Linked DNA regions of Luteolibacter sp. Y139. The protein of the gene in region 1 binds, or shares a complex with, the protein of each later gene. Links are inferred from orthologs where the notes say so. Each region holds a gene or a part of one and is shown on either strand. Other genes may lie near its edges.

What was found. Proteins that work in one complex are often made in the same cells at the same time.
Region 2: the proteins of tsaD (region 1) and tsaE are in contact, whole or in part, in a crystal structure (PDB 6N9A), measured with the Thermotoga maritima proteins. The link is inferred for Luteolibacter sp. Y139 from one-to-one orthologs. Residues at the interface, in WP_004082750.1 of Thermotoga maritima: Cys10, Asp11, Arg49, His50, Leu82, Gly84, Gly135, Gly136, Glu154, Thr155, Leu156, Asp157, Asp158, Ser159, Glu162, Asp165, Lys166, Arg169, Leu170, Tyr175, Lys213, Thr214, Leu217, Tyr218, Gln221, Arg222, Asn324; in WP_004082108.1 of Thermotoga maritima: Leu37, Gly38, Lys46, Lys57, Val59, Lys60, Ser61, Thr63, Phe64, Thr65, Leu66, Met67, Val69, Pro71, Tyr82, Arg83, Leu84, Asp86, Asp88, Phe89, Asp93, Ile128, Asp130, Glu131, Arg134.

What each region holds. Positions count from the first base shown.
Region 1 is NZ_JBBUKT010000003.1:79,446-82,549, reverse strand. What follows is about bases 93-3,037. They hold tsaD (tRNA (adenosine(37)-N6)-threonylcarbamoyltransferase complex transferase subunit TsaD), read right to left. Parts: upstream 2,113-3,037; coding sequence 1,072-2,112; downstream 93-1,071. Other genes in these bases: WKV53_RS08695 (PhoPQ-activated pathogenicity-related family protein), read left to right, coding at 2,229-3,037; WKV53_RS08705 (HAD hydrolase-like protein), read right to left, coding at 382-1,017; WKV53_RS08710 (RNA polymerase sigma factor), read right to left, coding at 93-141. Outside these bases: more of WKV53_RS08710, read right to left, coding at 1-92; more of WKV53_RS08695, read left to right, coding at 3,038-3,104.
Region 2 is NZ_JBBUKT010000016.1:34,884-37,945, forward strand. Bases 160-3,062 are described here. They hold tsaE (tRNA (adenosine(37)-N6)-threonylcarbamoyltransferase complex ATPase subunit type 1 TsaE), read right to left. Parts: upstream 1,864-3,062; coding sequence 1,456-1,863; downstream 160-1,455. Other genes in these bases: WKV53_RS26665 (hypothetical protein), read left to right, coding at 160-407; WKV53_RS26670 (SDR family NAD(P)-dependent oxidoreductase), read left to right, coding at 435-1,112; WKV53_RS26675 (hypothetical protein), read left to right, coding at 1,159-1,455; rplU (50S ribosomal protein L21), read left to right, coding at 1,987-2,298; rpmA (50S ribosomal protein L27), read left to right, coding at 2,325-2,582. In the rest of the region: more of WKV53_RS26665, read left to right, coding at 1-159. UniProt on the Escherichia coli protein: Required for the formation of a threonylcarbamoyl group on adenosine at position 37 (t(6)A37) in tRNAs that read codons beginning with adenine.

The DNA of each region.
Region 1 (3,104 bases):
GGCGAGGTCGTCGTTCGCGGTGACGCGTTGGGCCACGCCATGGACCAGATCGAGATGGCGGCCGACCAAGGAACGGAAGGCGGCCTCGTCCCGCTGCGAGACGAAGCGATCAAGGAGTGTGCGGTCCGACGGGGCCATCATTCACGAGGTATTCGTCGCCGATTTCAGTTCGGGACAGAAAAAATCTCGTACGGGGAAATCAGGCGGCTGGAAGGCGAATCATCAGCCCGCGGGCGATGATCCCGATGGCGCCACCCGAGCTGCCGAGTCATCCAAGATGGCCGGGTAACAGAAGACGCAGCAGACTAACAGGACATTACCAAATCCCATCCAGGCGCGGCGGTGGCGCGGCTCTGGTGGAGGTGGTGTCTCTGGAAGGGGTCACGATGCCGGGATCAGCTTCAGCAGTTCCCCCGGGGAATGGATCACGTGTGCCGGGGATTGCGCGGCGAGGGATTCGGCGGAATTGAAGCCCCAGGTGACGGCGGCCATGGCGATGCCGGCTTTCTTGGAGGCCTTGATGTCGCGGATTTCGTCGCCGACGTAGAGCATCTCTTCCTCGTGGAGCGAGAAGGTCTTGCGGATGGCGCGGAGGTGGCCGGACTTGCCGGTGAGTCGCGAGGTGGAGGAGATGAAATCGAAGTGCTCGCGCAGGCCGTGGGCCTTCAGGAAGAGGTCGACGTTTTCCTCGGCATTCGAGGTGAGCACGCCGAAGGACCGCGCGCGGGAGCGCATCTCGGGAATAATCTCGCCCATGCCGGGAATGAGCGGCAGGCGGGTGATATCAGAGCGCATCATCGCGGTGCCGCGGGAGAGCAGGGTGGGAACACGGCGCTTCGGGATGCCGAGGTGATCCAGCAGCTCCATCAGTGAGAAATTGCGCAGGCCCGGCAACTCTTCCACTGAGACCTGACGCAGCGAGTATTCGGTGGCGAGCAGGTTGTAGATCCGGCGGGTCTCTTCCAGGGTGTCAGCGAGGGTTCCGTCGAAGTCGAAGATGATGGTGCGGTAAGGCATGCGAAGGTTTTAGCCAAGATGAGCGCAAACCCGGCGAGCCTCAAGCATCTTGGATCATCCGGCGTTTCCGGCGGCCACCAGCGGGAGATTCGGGTCAATGTCGGCGTCGAGCGGAGAGGCGTGGCCCTCGAAGGCGCGGAGCAGGGCGGCGAAGGCAATCATCGCCGCGTTGTCGGTGCAGAGGCCCGGCGTGGCGGTGGCGAGGGTGAGGGCGTGCTTCTTGCAGGCGGCTTCGAAGGCGGCGCGCAGGGTTTTGTTCAGGCTGACGCCACCGGAGAGGGCGATGATGTCGCGACCGGCATGCTTGGCGGCGCGGATCGTTTTCGTGACGAGTACGTCGATGACCGCTTCTTGGAAGGACGCGCAGAGGTCGGGAAGCTCCTCGGGAGATGCGGTGCCGGTCTCTGGATTGCGCTCGGAGAGGGTGTAGAGCACGGCGGTCTTGAGACCGGAGAAGGAGAAGTCGAAGCCCGGCTCTTTCATCATCGAGCGCGGGAAGGCGAAGGCCTGCTTGTTTCCTCCGGCTGCCGTTTTCTCGATCTCCGGGCCGCCGGGGTAGGGGAGGCAGAGCATCTTGGCGACCTTGTCGAAGGCCTCGCCGGCGGCATCGTCGCGGGTGCCGCCGAGCTTCACGTAGCGGCCGGGGGCAGCCACGTCTAACAGCAGTGTGTGGCCGCCGGAAACGATCAGCGCGAGATGGGGTGGCACGATGCCGGTTTCCACGAAGGGGGAGAGGAGGTGTCCTTCGAGGTGATTGATAGCGAGGAAGGGCTTGCCCGCGGCGGCGGCCATGGCTTTGGCCGCGGTGGCACCGATGAGGAGTGAGGATGCGAGGCCGGGGCCTGAGGTCGCGGCGAAGGCATCGATGTCGTGGATGGACACGCCAGCGTGCTGCAGGGCTTGCTCAACGAGAGGACGAAGATGGAGGGAGTGATTGCGCGAGGCGACTTCGGGGACCACGCCACCATATTGGCGATGCAGCTCGATCTGCGAGGCGATCTCGGACGCGAGGATTTGCGCGGGCTGCCTTGGCTCGCCACGCAGAATCGCGACCGCGGTTTCATCGCAGGAAGATTCGAGAGCGAGCAGGAGCACGTCGCGAGGGTCCGAGGAAGACGTGCCGGGTGCCAAGGAAAGAATCACCGGCAAATCCGGTGCCTCGCCCCGAAATCTGCCACTTGTGCCGTTAGCTGGGCCGGTTAGCATGGTGGATGCGTCTGCTTGGAAAGCTTGTCCTGCCTCTCGCGCTGCTGCTTGGCGCGCCGGTTTTGTCTTCCGCCAAGGAGCCGCCGGCGATCCCGGCGGACTTGGCCAACTACATCGCCAAGGACGAGCCGGGCTCCGGTTGGAAAATTGAGGACTCCAAGGATTTCGGCAGTGCCAAGGTCTGGCGGCTGAAGCTGACCTCTCAGGTCTGGCAGGGCATCACGTGGACCCATGATCTGCTGGTGGTGCGGCCCTCGGATGCGCCGATTGGAAAGATGCTGCTGCTCAATGAAGGCGGAAGCGCTTCCGAGCAAAAGGCGATGTATGCAGCTCTCCTTGCGGGCAAGATCAAGGCTCCCGTCGCGATCTTGCTCGGCATTCCGAATCAGCCCCTGTTTGAGAACAAGAGGGAAGACCATCTGATCGCGGAGACGTTTGTCCGCTATCTCGATTCCGGTGATTCCTCGTGGCCGTTGCTGTTCCCGATGGTGAAGAGCGTGGTGAAGGCGATGGATTCGCTCCAGGAGTTCAGCAAGCAGGAGTGGGGAGGACCGGTGGAGAAGTTCATCGTCGGCGGTGGCTCGAAGCGTGGCTGGACCACGTGGCTCACCGCTGCCAGCGATCCCCGCGTGATGGCGATCACACCGATGGTGATCGACGTGCTGAACATGCGTGAGCAGCTCACCCACCAGCAGAAGTCACTCGGCGGGACCAGCGAGGAAATCTCACCCTACACGGAACGTGGCCTGGTGCCGATTCCCGACACGCCGCGGGCGAATAGCCTGTGGACCATGGTGGATCCGTGGACCTACCGAGAGCGCTTCACCATGCCGAAGTTGATCGTACTGGGGAACAATGATCCCTATTGGAGCACCGATGCC
Region 2 (3,062 bases), on another replicon or contig:
CGACCTATGCCGACGCCCGCTATCAACTCACCGAGCTCAAGAACAACCGCGACATGATCGTGGCCCGGGGACGGGCGAAGGAGCTATCGAAGTACACCCTCGCCGAGGTGAACTTCGACAAGGCAGAGCTATCCGAAGCACTGGCCGCACTGGCGATCATGGTCGAGGAGAAGTCCGAGAAGAAGTTCTCGCCGAACTTCGTCGTTCAGGATCCTAGCAAGAAGCTCGGCTCCACGATCGTGACGGTTCAAGTGAAAGGGGTGCCCGCCAGCGGCATCCTGGACATGCTCGTTTCCCAGGCTGGCGCGAAGGTGAAGTATGAAGAGCACGCCATCATCGTGAAGCCGGCCAGTGAAGGCGCGCCTGCTCCGGCGGCTGCTCCCGCCAAACCGGCTGACAAGGAATAGCCGCGGTTTCTTCTCATTGCATTGCTCATGATGGAAAGTCCGCCCACGCTCCACCGCGTGGGCGGACTTGTCGTGATCACCGGCGGCGAAGGCGGATTGGGCCGGGCGCTCTCCGCCGCCTTTGAAAAGGCTGGCCACACGGTGCTCGCTCCCGGCCGCCGCGAGCTCGATGTGACCGATCCGGGAGCCGTTCGCGATTTCTTCCGCCGTCACGAGCCCGAGCTTCTGGTCTGCAATGCCGGCATCACCCGCGATGCTCCCCTCGCCCGCCTGGATGAGGAGGCATGGGATCAGGTCATCGACGTCAATCTCCGTGGCGCCGCCCGTTGCGCCGCGGCCGCCTCCCGCCCGATGCTGCGCGCACGGCGGGGCCACATCGTCTTCATCTCCAGCTTCTCCGCCCTCCATCCGCCGGCAGGGCAAGCGGCCTACGCCGCCGCGAAAGCCGGGCTCATCGGCCTCGGGAAAAGCCTCGCCCGCGAACTCGGACCTGCCGGGATCCGGGTGAATGGCATCCTTCCCGGCTTCCTCGATACCCCCATGACCGCGGGACTTTCCGGGGAGCGCCGCGAGCAGATCCGGCGCGACCATGTGCTCGGCCGGTCTAACACGCCGGAGGCCGTCGCCTCATTCCTGGTCCACCTTCACGATCACCTTCCCCACACCTCCGGCCAGGTTTTCCAGCTCGACAGCCGGATTGGCTGAAAATGTCGCATTGACCGATCCCCCCGGACCTCTAAGTTACGCGCCCATGAAAACCCGTCTCGCCGCCGCCGCCGCCATCGCGTTCCTCGCGTCGTGTGGCCAGAACGCTTATAACAGCGCGAATGCAACCGCCGGCCGCACGCTCACGACGGCGAACCGCACCTACGGCGAGATCCGGCCCACCGCCGGCCGCACCTACGAGGCAGTGAATCGCTCCGGAGCGACCGTGAACCGCACCGTCGGCACCGCCCAGCGCACGTATTACAATGCGCCGGCCACCGTCCAGCGCACGAATGGCACCGTCGGTCGCGCGCTGAATGCCGTGAACCGCTCCCTGCAGTGATCAGCCGCTGACGCGGCGTCCACCCTCGGGGATCACCTCGAAGCGCAGCCAGCGCGTTCCCGGTGGCAGTAGCTGCGGGAACAAGTCCGCCCACTCGGCGATCACGATTCCCGGTTCGTCGAAAAATTCGTCCCAGCCGATGCCGAGCAGCTCGGCGTCATCCTTCAGCCGGTAGAGGTCGAAGTGGAAAAGCGGCAGCCGCCCGCCCCGGTATTCATGCACCAGCGCAAAGGTCGGGCTGGTCACCTCGCCCGCGTAGCCCGCGCCTTTCGCCAAGCCTTTGACGAAACGCGTCTTCCCCGCCCCCAGCCCGCCGACCAGCGCGAGCACGCTGCCGGGCTGCATCTCCGCCGCGATTTCCGCGCCTAGCGCTTCCATTTCCGTCTCATCGCGCACCAGCCGCTCCATGGCCCGCAGAATCCCGATCAGATTCCTCGCGTCGATTTCAAAAAATTCCCTTGCCCGATTCGCGGACCCGTGGTGATCTCCCCGCCCGCCCGGCTCCCGGGTGGCCACCATCCCTTTTCAGCCATGGCGTACGCAGTCATCAAAACCGGCGGTAAACAATACCGCGTCCAACAGGGCGACAAGATCGACGTCGAGAAGCTCGATGTCGAAGTCGATGCGACCCTCACTTTCGACGTCCTCATGGTCGGTGAAGGCGGCAGCATCAAGCTCGGTGCCCCGCTTGTCGATGGCGCCAGCGTCACTGCCAAGGTCGTCCAGCAGCATCGCGGACCCAAGGGCGTTGCCTTCAAGTTCAAGCGCCGCAAGGGTTTCCACAAGACCAAGGGCTTCCGCCGCCATCTTACCCAGCTGGAGATCGTCTCCATCGCGGGCTAATCCAGTTCTCCAACCACTCTCTCGTCATGGCTCACAAGAAAGGTCAAGGCTCCGTCAAGAACGGTCGCGACTCGCGCTCCAAGCGTCTCGGCGTCAAGAAGTTCGGCGGCCAAGCCGTTATCCCGGGCAACATCATCATCCGCCAGCGCGGCACCAAGTGGCACCCCGGTGCCGGTGTCCAGATCGGCCGTGATCACACCATCTTCGCCGTCATTGAAGGCCGCGTGTTCTTCGACAAGGAAGGCCGCCGCGTGAATGTCGGTGCCAACGCTTCCGCGAACTAAGCGAAGCGAACGAAGTTTTCCAAAAGCCGCCTTCCCGCAAGGGTCGGCGGCTTTTCCGTGCCAATTTCAGCCCCGCTGAAGCTACTCCACTACTCCGGTCGCCAAGGCTAACGGATTAATTGGTACCTTCAGTGCATCCCAAAGGCCTCAGCCGCGCGCCGACGCCGGATCGCTAAAAGCCAACGAACGAAGCAGAACAGAAAACCTGCGCCGAATGCCAGAAGCAGTCCGCTGGTGGTCATAGCGAGAATTTTAATCGGGGCAGCTTTCCGCTGTATGAAATCAGGGTCCGGAAGATCTGAACTCGCGCCCAAGACCGCGCTGATTTCGTTCATTGCCTCGTTGGTCAAATAGGCGGTGATGCCCCAAGTTACCACTCCTAGACAAAGGCTTACCGCGCAGACGATGGCCCATCGGAACCAAAGCTTTTCGCTATTGCGGAAAGCGGCAGGATTCGCAGGGGATACGACACTCACGGAC